Regions from separate parts of the Kitasatospora sp. NPDC005856 genome, predicted to be linked through region 1. Evidence: predicted binding sites of a transcription regulator. Region 1 holds the regulator's gene; the other holds the start of a gene.

The links. The regulator HrcA, encoded in region 1, represses chaperone genes, less so after heat shock. The targets are predictions, from matches to a motif close to TTNGCACTCNGNNNNNCNGAGTGCNAA.
Region 2: ABZ449_RS34275 (FmdB family zinc ribbon protein) is a predicted target of HrcA. The motif match lies at 3,699-3,725, and genes of this name have one in related genera.

The regions. Positions count from the first base shown of each region.
Region 1 covers NZ_JBEXWT010000005.1:16,483-21,585, reverse strand. Annotated here, with positions in the region: gene ABZ449_RS05125 (PDZ domain-containing protein) at 1-338, opposite strand, end outside; gene ABZ449_RS05120 (16S rRNA (uracil(1498)-N(3))-methyltransferase) at 482-1,231, opposite strand; gene dnaJ (molecular chaperone DnaJ) at 1,311-2,447, opposite strand; gene hrcA (heat-inducible transcriptional repressor HrcA) at 2,524-3,558, opposite strand; gene htpX (zinc metalloprotease HtpX) at 3,847-4,767, shown strand; gene ABZ449_RS05100 (hypothetical protein) at 4,791-5,103, shown strand, end outside.
Region 2 covers NZ_JBEXWT010000088.1:482-5,584, reverse strand. Annotated here, with positions in the region: gene ABZ449_RS34295 (phosphatase PAP2 family protein) at 1-497, opposite strand, end outside; gene ABZ449_RS34290 (sigma-70 family RNA polymerase sigma factor) at 920-1,891, shown strand; gene ABZ449_RS34285 (hypothetical protein) at 2,045-2,236, shown strand; gene mscL (large conductance mechanosensitive channel protein MscL) at 2,314-2,733, opposite strand; gene ABZ449_RS34275 (FmdB family zinc ribbon protein) at 3,376-3,687, opposite strand; gene ABZ449_RS34270 (MFS transporter) at 3,815-5,103, opposite strand, start outside.

The sequences.
Region 1 (5,103 bases):
GCGATCGGGCGGCCGTCGGCGCTCCAGCCGAGCACCCTGGTCCGGTGGCTGCCCCAGTGGGTGAGCCGGCGCGAGGGGCCGCCGTCCACCGGGACCACGTGCACCTCGGGGGCGCCGTCCCGGGTGGAGGTGAAGGCGAGGTGCCGCCCGTCCGGGGAGAACCTCGGGTGGTGGACCGGCAGGTGGTCCGCCGTCAGCCGCCAGGCCCGGCCGCCGTCCAGCGGGGCGATCCAGAGGTCGTCCTCGGCGACGAAGGCGACCAGGTCGCCGTGCAGGTGGGGATGGCGCGGGTAGGCGCCCGCCGAGCTGTTCGAGGAGGTGCTCAGGGAGTCCGTCACCCGGCCAGCCTAAGCAGGTGCGCGTACGATCCGCGCCGGTTTTCCCGGACTCCCGGCGCCGCCCGCGCGGGGCTGTTACGGGCTCCCGGGAAGCGCCCGGGAGCCCGCCCGGGACGCCGCTGCGCGAGCCGTCCGGGAGGCCGTCACGACCAGCGGCCGGTGCGCCCGAGCAGCAGCGCTCCGGCGGCCACCCCGGCGGTGGAGGTGCGCAGCACCGAGGGGCCCAGCCGGTACGGCTTCGCGCCCGCCTCGGCGAAGGCGGCCAGCTCCTCCGGGGAGACCCCGCCCTCCGGGCCGACCACCAGCACGATGTCCCCGCCCTGCGGCAGCCCGGCGTGCGCCAGCGGCTCGGCGCCCTCCTCGTGCAGCACGGCGGCGAACCCGGCATCCCTCAGCACCGGCGTCAGCTGCCGGGTGGTCATCACGTCCCGGACCACGGGGAAGCGCAGCCGGCGGGACTGCTTGCCCGCCTCCCGGGCGGTGGCCCGCCACTTGGCGAGCGCCTTGGCGCCGCGGTCGCCCTTCCACTGGGTGATGCAGCGCGAGGCGGACCACGGGATCACCACGTCCACGCCGACCTCGGTCATCGTCTCCACGGCCAGCTCGCCGCGGTCGCCCTTGGGCAGCGCCTGGACGACCACGATCCGCGGCACGGGCTCCGGCTCCCGGCGCACGGCGGCGACCGTCACGTCGATCCCGTCCTTGCCGAGCACCTCGGCGACCGTGCCGTCCACCCCGAGCCCGAGCCCGTCGGCCAGGGTCACCGCCTCGCCCGGCGCCAGCCGCTTGACCGCGGCCGCGTGCCGCCCCTCCGGGCCGTCCAGGCGCACCACGGCCCCGGGCGCGGCGGTGGCGATCCGCTCGGTCTCGACGAAGAAGACGGGCGCGGTCATGACGGGGGAACCTCCGGGAGTGGGACGGGAACACCGAAGGGGTGCCGGGGACCTTCCCCCGGCACCCCTCCGCGGACGACTACCGGCCGTTGAAGGCGTCCTTCAGCCGGGAGAACAGGCCCTGCTGGCCCGGCGCGAACTGGCCGGACGGCCGCTCCTCGCCGCGCAGCACCGCGAGGCGGCGCAGCAGCTCCTCCTGCTCGGCGTCGAGCTTGCTGGGCGTCTTCACCTCGACGTGCACTATCAGGTCACCCCGGCCGCCGCCGCGCAGGTGGGTGATGCCCCGGCCGTGCAGCGGGATCGACTGGCCGGACTGGGTGCCGGGCCGGATGTCGACCTCCTCCAGGCCGTCCAGGGTCTGCAGCGGCACCTGGGTGCCGAGCGAGGCCGCCGTCATCGGGATGGTGACGGTGCAGTGCAGGTCGTCCCCTCGCCGCTGGAAGATGTTGTGGGTGGTCTCGGCGATCTCGACGTACAGGTCGCCGGCCGGGCCGCCGCCGGGGCCGACCTCGCCCTCGCCGGCCAGCTGGATCCTGGTGCCGTTGTCGACACCGGCCGGGATCTTGACCGTCAGGGTGCGGCGGGCGCGCACCCGGCCGTCGCCGGCGCACTCCGGGCACGGGGTCGGCACGACGGTGCCGAAGCCCTGGCACTGCGGGCACGGGCGGGAGGTCATGACCTGGCCCAGGAAGGACCGGGTGACCTGGGAGACCTCGCCCTTGCCGCGGCACATGTCACAGGTCTGCGCCGAGGTGCCGGGGGCCGCGCCCTCGCCGCTGCAGGTGGTGCAGGTGACGGCGGTGTCGACCTGGAGTTCCTTGGTGGTGCCGAAGGCGGCCTCCTCCAGGGTGATCTCCAGCCGGATCATGGCGTCCTGGCCGCGGCGGGTGCGCGAGCGCGGGCCGCGCTGGCCGGCCGCGGCGCCGAAGAAGGCGTCCATGATGTCGGAGAAGCCGAAGCCCGCCGCGCCGGCGCCGAAGCCGCCCGCGCCGCCGCCCGGGGACAGCGGGTCCCCGCCGAGGTCGTAGACCTGACGCTTCTGCGGGTCGGAGAGCACCTCGTAGGCGGCGTTGATCTCCTTGAACCGCTCCTGCGTCTTCGGGTCCGGGTTGACGTCCGGGTGCAGTTCGCGTGCCAGGCGCCGGAACGCCTTCTTGATCTCGTCCTGCCCCGCATCCCGTCGGACGCCGAGTACCGCGTAGTAGTCCGTGGCCACCAAATGCTCCGCTTGTTCCGCCTGTAGTAGTGCTGCGACTGGACGCCACCGTCGGATTTTCCGACGGCGACCTTTGCTAGGACTCGGCCAGGATCTGGCCCACGTACCGCGCCACCGCTCGCACCGCCCCCATTGTGCCCGGGTAGTCCATCCGGGTCGGACCGATCACACCCAGTTTCGCCACGCTCTCGTCGCCCGAACCGTAGCCGACCGAGACGATCGAGGTGGAATTCAGCCCTTCGTAGGCGTTCTCCCGCCCGATCCGGACCGTCATCGCCGCGTCCGCGGTCTCACCCAGGAGGCGGAGCAGGACGACCTGCTCCTCCAGGGCCTCCAGCACCGGCTGGATGGTGAGCGGGAAGTCGTGCCCGAAACGGGTCAGGTTGGCCGTGCCGGCCAGCATGATCCGTTCCTCGTTCTGCTCGGCGAGCGTCTCGAACAGGGTCGCCAGGACCGTGCTGACGGTCGGCCGGTCGGCCTGCTCGAACAGCGCCGGCAGCTCCTCCAGCAGCCCCGGGACCTCCGGGAGGCGCCGGCCGGCGGCTCTCGCGTTGATCCGGGCCCGCAGGTCCGCCAGCACCGTCTCGCCGACCGTGCCCGGGCAGTCGACCATCCGCTGCTCGACCCGGCCGGTGTTGGTGATCAGCACCAGCATCACCTTGGCCGGGGCCAGTGCCACCAGCTCGATGTGCCGCACGGTGGAGCGCGACAGCGAGGGGTACTGCACCACCGCGACCTGCCGGGTCAGCTGGGCGAGCAGCCGCACGGTGCGGGCGACCACGTCGTCCAGGTCGACCGCGCCGTCCAGGAAGTGCCGGATGGCCCGGCGCTCGGGGGCGCTCATCGGCTTGATCTCGGCGAGCTTGTCGACGAAGAGGCGGTACCCCTTGTCGGTCGGGATGCGGCCGGCGCTGGTGTGGGGCTGATGGATGTAGCCCTCCTCCTCCAGCGCCGCCATGTCGTTGCGGACGGTCGCCGGGGAGACCCCGAGGTTGTGCCGTTCCACCAGGGCCTTGGAGCCGACCGGCTCCTCGGTGCCCACGTAGTCCTGCACGATCGCGCGCAGGACGGCGAGCTTGCGTTCGTCCAGCTGGCGGACCTCACCGGCCATGGGGCGCGCACCTCCGTCTTCGCACGTCGTCCGACTGTGTCCCTTGCTGCCGCGGGCCTTCCGGGAGACCCTCGGCCTTGGCACTCTGAACGTACGAGTGCCAGAACCGTACCTGCCAGTGTAAGGCCCGGGTCCTACGGCAGGAACGGCCCGAGCGGGGTGATCCTCCCCGCAGTTCGGGACACGGCCCGTCGGGCACCGCCGGTTCGATCCTCCCGGCACCGGGGTGGTGCCGGGAGGCCGTCCGGGTGGCAGCATCGAAAGCGACGGCGAACGGAGGAGCAAGCGATGTCGAGCTCGGGCCAGCACACCCGTTTCGCGCCCGATCGCGGCCTGACCGGCCGCATGGTCGCGACGATGTTCGTGATCGGGTTGCTGTACGTCGGTTTCACCGGCCTGCTGATCGCGCTCCTGCGCGGCGCCTGGCCACTGATCGTGCTGATCTCCGGCGGGCTGTTCGTGGCCCAGTTCTGGTTCAGCGACAAGATCACCGAGCGGGCGATGGGCGCCCACCAGGTGTCCCCGGAACAGTTCCCCCAGCTGCACGGCACCGTCGACCGGCTCTGCGCGCTGGCCGACATGCCCAAGCCCCGGGTGGCGGTCGCCGACAACGACATGCCGAACGCCTTCGCCACCGGCCGCAACCCGCAGAACGCGGTGATCTGCGTGACCACCGGGCTGCTGCGCCGGCTGGAGCCGGAGGAGCTGGAGGGCGTCCTCGCGCACGAGCTGTCGCACGTCGCCCACCGGGACGTCGCGGTGATGACGATCGCCGGCTTCCTCGGCGTCCTCGCCGGGGCGATGACCCGGATCGCCGTGTACGGCGGGTTCATGGGCGGCGGGCGCAACAACAACGACCAGAACGCCGCCATCGTGGCGCTGATCATCCCGCTGGTGTCGATGGTCGTCTACGCGATCAGCTTCCTGCTCACCCGGCTGCTCTCCCGCTACCGCGAGCTGGCCGCCGACCGGGCCGCCGCCCAGCTCACCGGCCGGCCCAGCGCCCTGGCCTCGGCGCTCACCAAGGTGACCGGGCAGATCGCGGCCATCCCCAGCAAGGACCTGCGCCAGGCGCAGCCGTACAACGCCTTCTACTTCGCCCCCGCGCTGAGCGCCCGGGAGGCCGCCACCCAGCTGTTCTCCACCCATCCGAGCCTGGAGAAGCGGCTGGCGCAGCTGGCGAGGATCTCCGAGCAGCTCGGCCGCTGAGCCCCTGACGCGAAAGGACCGCCGTGGGAATCCTGGACGCCCTCTTCGGCCGCACCAAGCCCGTCAAGCCCGACCTCGACCAGCTGTTCGGCGTGCCGTCCGCCGCGCTGACCCTGGAGGCCGGGGCCGGCTTCACCCCCACCGGGCTCGGCTCGGTCTGCTTCGCGGCCGTCGAGGGCGCGGCCTTCGTGCAGGTCGAGCAGCAGGTCCGGGCGCTGCTGGACGCCGACACCGAGCGCGGCGGCGTCCCGGTGGAGGCCTCCAAGGACGACTACGGCTACTCCTGGCTGCTCGCCCGGCACCGGCCCGGGGAACTGCCGGAGCTGGTCAACGACC
Region 2 (5,103 bases), on a different contig from region 1:
CGGACCCGGTACCAGAGCAGGCCGACCAGGACGGCGCAGGTGATCGCCGAGGCCATGGCGTGCCCGGAGGGGAAGGCCGGCCCGCCGACGTGCGAGACCGGATCGGGGAAGGAGGGGCGGCTGCGGCCGAAGGCCAGCTTCAGTGCCCACTGGGCGCCCCAGCCGACCAGGGCCTGGGCGGCCACCCAGCCGGCCAGCACCCGCGCGCCGATCAACCAGAGCCACCCGGCGGCGATCCCGAGCAGCGTACGCATGGTGACGGTGGCGCCGATGTCCGAGAGCGTCTGCACCGAGGCGGTCCACATCCGGTGTTCCCGGGCGTAGGTGTGCAGTTCGCCGATCCACTCCTGGTCGAAGCGGACCAGCGGTCGCCACTGGCCGGTGACCAGCGTCGCCAGCAGACCGAACAGCGCGGCACAGCCCAGCGCGAGCGCGGCGTCCCGAAGGAGACTGCGGTTACGCGCGGTGAGGCGGGTCGTGCCGTTGGTCAGGTGCATGGCTGACACCTTCCCAGTGCCCCGGGCCGAGCAAGAGCCGGAGTGATAGCGATTCGGCATCGTTTGTGGGGAGGACCTGCGTGCGCCGGGGTGTGGGCGCGGGCGGAAAGCGGGGAGCGCGGGAACGTCGGCGGCCGCCCGCGGGTTCAACGGGTAGGCGGCGAAGGCGTGTGGGTCGCGTGAAGACCTCGCCCCGCAGGCGGTCACCCGGTGGCACGGAAGGTGCCCGATCGGTCACCCAGCGTCCAGGCCGGGGTGAAAACCGGCAGGATACTGCATCGCGGGGAAGAATCTGAGTGACTTGGGAATGTTGTCCGGAATCTGTTCGTTGGATCGTTACGTGTGAGCCTCCAGGGGCCCGCACTTCTTGCCCTCACGAGGCAGGCAGGCAGACCTCGGCAACACCAGCAAAGGGAGCAAGCATGGCCACCCGTGCCGTCGTTCGCGACAGGGCCGACCGGAGTCGCGCGGCCCGCCCGACCAACTTCGAGGCCGACCGCGACCTGGTCGGCATGTACCTCGACGAGATCGCCAGGACGCCCCTGCTCGATGCCGCCGAGGAGGTCGAGCTCTCGCTGCGGATCGAGGCCGGCGTGTACGCCCAGCACCTGATGGACGAGGGCGAACTCCCCGACGGCGTCACGCGCGAGGAGCTGGAGACGATAGCCGCCGACGCCGAGCGCGCCAAGGACGTCTTCATCCGTTCCAACCTCCGGCTCGTGGTCGCCGTCGCCCGTCGCTACCCGCGCAGCGGCCTGCCGCTGCTGGACCTCATCCAGGAGGGCAACGCCGGCCTGGTGCGCGCCGTCGAGAAGTTCGACTACGCCAAGGGCTTCAAGTTCTCCACGTACGCGACGTGGTGGATCCGGCAGGCGATCACCCGGTCCATCGCCGACCAGTCCCGCACCATCCGGCTGCCCGTGCACCTGGTGGAGGAGCTGGGGCGGATCCGGCGGGTGCAGCGGGAGAAGTCCAAGGAACTGGGCCGGGAGGCGGAGCCGGCCGAGATCGCGGCCGAGCTGGACACCACCGAGGCCCGGATCAAGGACGTGCTGGACTGGGCGCGTGACCCGGTCAGCCTCAACATGTCGGTCGACGACGAGGGCGAGACCCAGTTCGGTGACCTCGTCGAGGACACCGGGGCCACGTCCCCGGAGGACGCCGTGATGGTCATGCTCCGCCGGGAGGAGCTGGACGACCTGATCGGGCGGCTGGACGACCGCACCGCCTCGATCATCCGCTCCCGCTACGGGATGGAGGACGGCCGGGAGCGCACCCTCACCGAGGTGGGCAAGCAGCACGGCCTCACCCGCGAGCGGATCCGCCAGATCGAGAAGCACGCGCTGGCCGAGCTGAAGAAGATCGCCGACCACGCGGGCTTCGAAGCCGCCTGACCGGCCGCCTGACAGGCCGAGCCCTCATCCGGGCCCTGGCGCGGAGTGTTCCGCACCGGGGCCCGAGGCGTGCCACGGGGCTCTTAGGCTGGAGGGGAGGGACGAACGGACGGAGTGGACGGTTTGAGCGAGCAGGGGCAGGAAGAGGACCAGGTGCGGGACCAGGCGCAGGAGCCCCGGAAGGCCGAGGCCGCCAAGGCCCGGCTGGTCTTCCGGGACCCGTTGGACCAGCAGTCCAGGGACGACACCGACGCGGGCTGGGGTGCCCGCCCCGGGGCGGGGGAGAGCGGTGGGCGGGGGCTGGACTGGTACCTGAGCCAGCGCCCGCCGCACCACGGGGACTGAGGAACCGGGACTGATGAACAGGGGCTGAGGAGCGGGGACTGGGGAACGGGGACCGTGCGCCGACCGGCGTCCGTCGGTCAGCGCAGCGGCGCGACCAGCGCGTCACGGATCTCGGTCAGCAGGGTGACCTCCTTGGCCTCGAGGTCCGCCGCCTTCTCGGCGAGGGTCTTGCGGTGGGCCGCCAACCGGTTCATGGGCACGATCAGAACGAAGTAGACGACCGCCGCGGTGATCAGGAACTGGAGCGCGGCGCTGAGCACCGATCCCCACAGGATGAGGATTCCGGACGTGACCTCACCGGCCGGGCTCACCTCGCAGGGCCCCTTGAGGCAGGAACTGTAGGACGCGAGGTCCTTCGTCCCGAATACGCCGACGATCGGATTGATCACGCCCTTGACGAAGGCGTTGACGATGTTGGTGAAAGCCGCGCCGATGACCACGGCCACGGCGAGGTCGATGACGTTTCCGCGCAGCAGGAATTCCTTGAAGCCTTTCATGCCGCCTCGAACGACGAAGTCGCCTCCTGGTTACGGGTGATCTTCCGTAGGCCCGGATTGACAACCCGTCCGGCTCAATGCGCCTCCCGGGGGCGGCGGCAGACCGGCCCGCGCGGGCCCAAGGGCCAGCGCCGCCGCCACCGCGAGCAGGATCAGGACGGGCGCCCCGGCCCGCCGTCGCACCGCACTGCGCCAGCGGTGCCACCCGCCGCACCCGCGCCGGATCGGCGGGAAGCTCGGCAGCTCCTGCCGGGGCGGTACGGCGGGAGCGGGCAGCGGGAGGGGCAGGGGCAGGGAGAAGCTCGCGGTCGTCATGGACGCACCTCCGGACGTGTCGGCGGCCGGCCCCTCGCGGACCGGATGCCCACACGATGGAGCGTTTCCCGCGAACTCCGAAAGCGATTTCCCCAGCCTGTGGAAAACCCGCCGCCGTGGACGACTTCGTTCACCCGCACGAGTTGCTTCGACCTGCCCGCGGTGACGGAGGGCCCGCGGTCCGCGGTGGGGGGGAAGGGGAGCGGAGGGAATCGGCGGTCGGACCCCGGGGGGAAACGCGGAAAGGCCCGCCGCCCCGCGTGGAAGCGGGGCCGACGGGCCTTCCGAGGTCTACGGGCCGCCCGGGCCGATGGCCCGGCGCCGCGGTCAGCTCGCGGCCGGAGCCGGGCTGGACGTCGACGAGGAGGAGCCGGAGCTCGACGACGAGGACGTGGACGAGGACGTGGAGGACGGCGTCGAGGAAGTCGACGACGACCCGGCGCCCACCGTGCTGCTGGAGGACGAGCGGCTGTCGGTCCGGTAGAAGCCGGAGCCCTTGAACACGACGCCCACGGCGGAGAAGACCTTGCGCAGTCGTCCCTGGCAGTCGGGGCACGTGGTCAGCGCCTCGTCGGTGAACTTCTGCACCGCCTCCAGGCCGTTGCCGCACTCGGTGCACTGGTACTGGTACGTGGGCACTTGTCTTCCTCCTGGCACTCTCGCGTGATGAGTGCTAACGATGGTCAATGATGCGGCATTCCGCGGGATCAGTCCAGCGACTCCGGTGTGAGATGGATCGGGCCCGGCCGCCGGACCGCCGCCCGGCTCAGCCCTCGGCCGCGCCCACCAGCCGCCCGGCACCGCCGTGCTGCGCCGCGGCGGCGCCCGTGCCGGCCGCCCCGCGCCCCGGCGCCACCAGCAGGTGCCGCAGCGAGACCAGCACGATCAGACCCGCCCCGGCCCCGGCCAGCGGCACCAGGAACCCGGTCGAGGGCCCGTGCCCGTCGATCAGCCGGCCCGCCGCCATAGAGCCCACGGCCAGCCCCAGCCCGATGGCGCCGGTCAGCCAGGTGAAGGCCTCGGTCTTGGCGCCGTCCGCGACCAGCGTCTCGACCAGGGTGTAGCCGCTGATCAGGGTCGGCGCGATGGCCAGCCCGCAGGTCAGCCCGGCGACGGTCAGCGCGACCAGGTTGGGCATCGCCCACAGCACCGAGCAGCCCAGCACCAGCAGCGCGTAGCTGATCAGCATCCGCTGCTGCACCGGCCGCCGCCAGGCGATCACGCCGTACAGCACGCCGGCCAGCATCGAGCCGCCGGCGAAGATCCCGTACACGGTGCCGCCGGCGGCGTGCTGCCCGACCGAGTCGGCGAAGGCGTTCACCGACACCTGCATGCCGCCGAACACGGCGCCGACCCCGAGGAAGGTGCCGGCCAGCAGTCGGACGCCGGGGGAGGCGAGTGCCGAGGCGCGCCTGGTGCCGGGCTCCGGCACGATCCGGGCCGGGGCGGTGCGCCGCTGGGCGGCGAAGGCCAGGCCGCCGACGACGGTCAGCGCGGCTTCGGCGACCAGGGCGGTGGCCGGGCTGGCGAGGGCGGCGATGCCGGAGGCCAGGATCGGGCCGATCACGAAGGTGAACTCGTCCGTCACGGACTCGAAGGCGAAGGCGGTGCTCACCCGGGCCGCGGAGGCCTCGGAGGCGCCGTCCGCGGTGAACCTGGCGACCCAGCGGGCCCGGACCATCGCACCGACCTGCGGCACGCTGGCGCCGGCCGGGACGGCGATCAGGAACAGGATCCAGGCGGGCGCGTGGCCGAGCGCGAGGGCGATCAGCGCGCCGACCGCGGCCGCGTGCACCAGAACGCTCGGGACGAGCACCGCGGCCTGGCCGTAGCGGTCGGCGAGCCGCCCGGTCTGCGGCCCGATCAGGGCCTGGGCGACCGCGGCGACCGCGGTGACCGTACCGGCGGTGCCGTACGAACCGTGGGTCTGGGTGACGAGCAGCAGGATGCCCATGCTGAGCATCGCGTACGGCAGTCGCGCGACGAGGGCGGGGGACAGGAACGTCCAGGCCCCGGGCGTGCGCAGCAGCTCGCCGTACCCGACGCGGGCGGGGG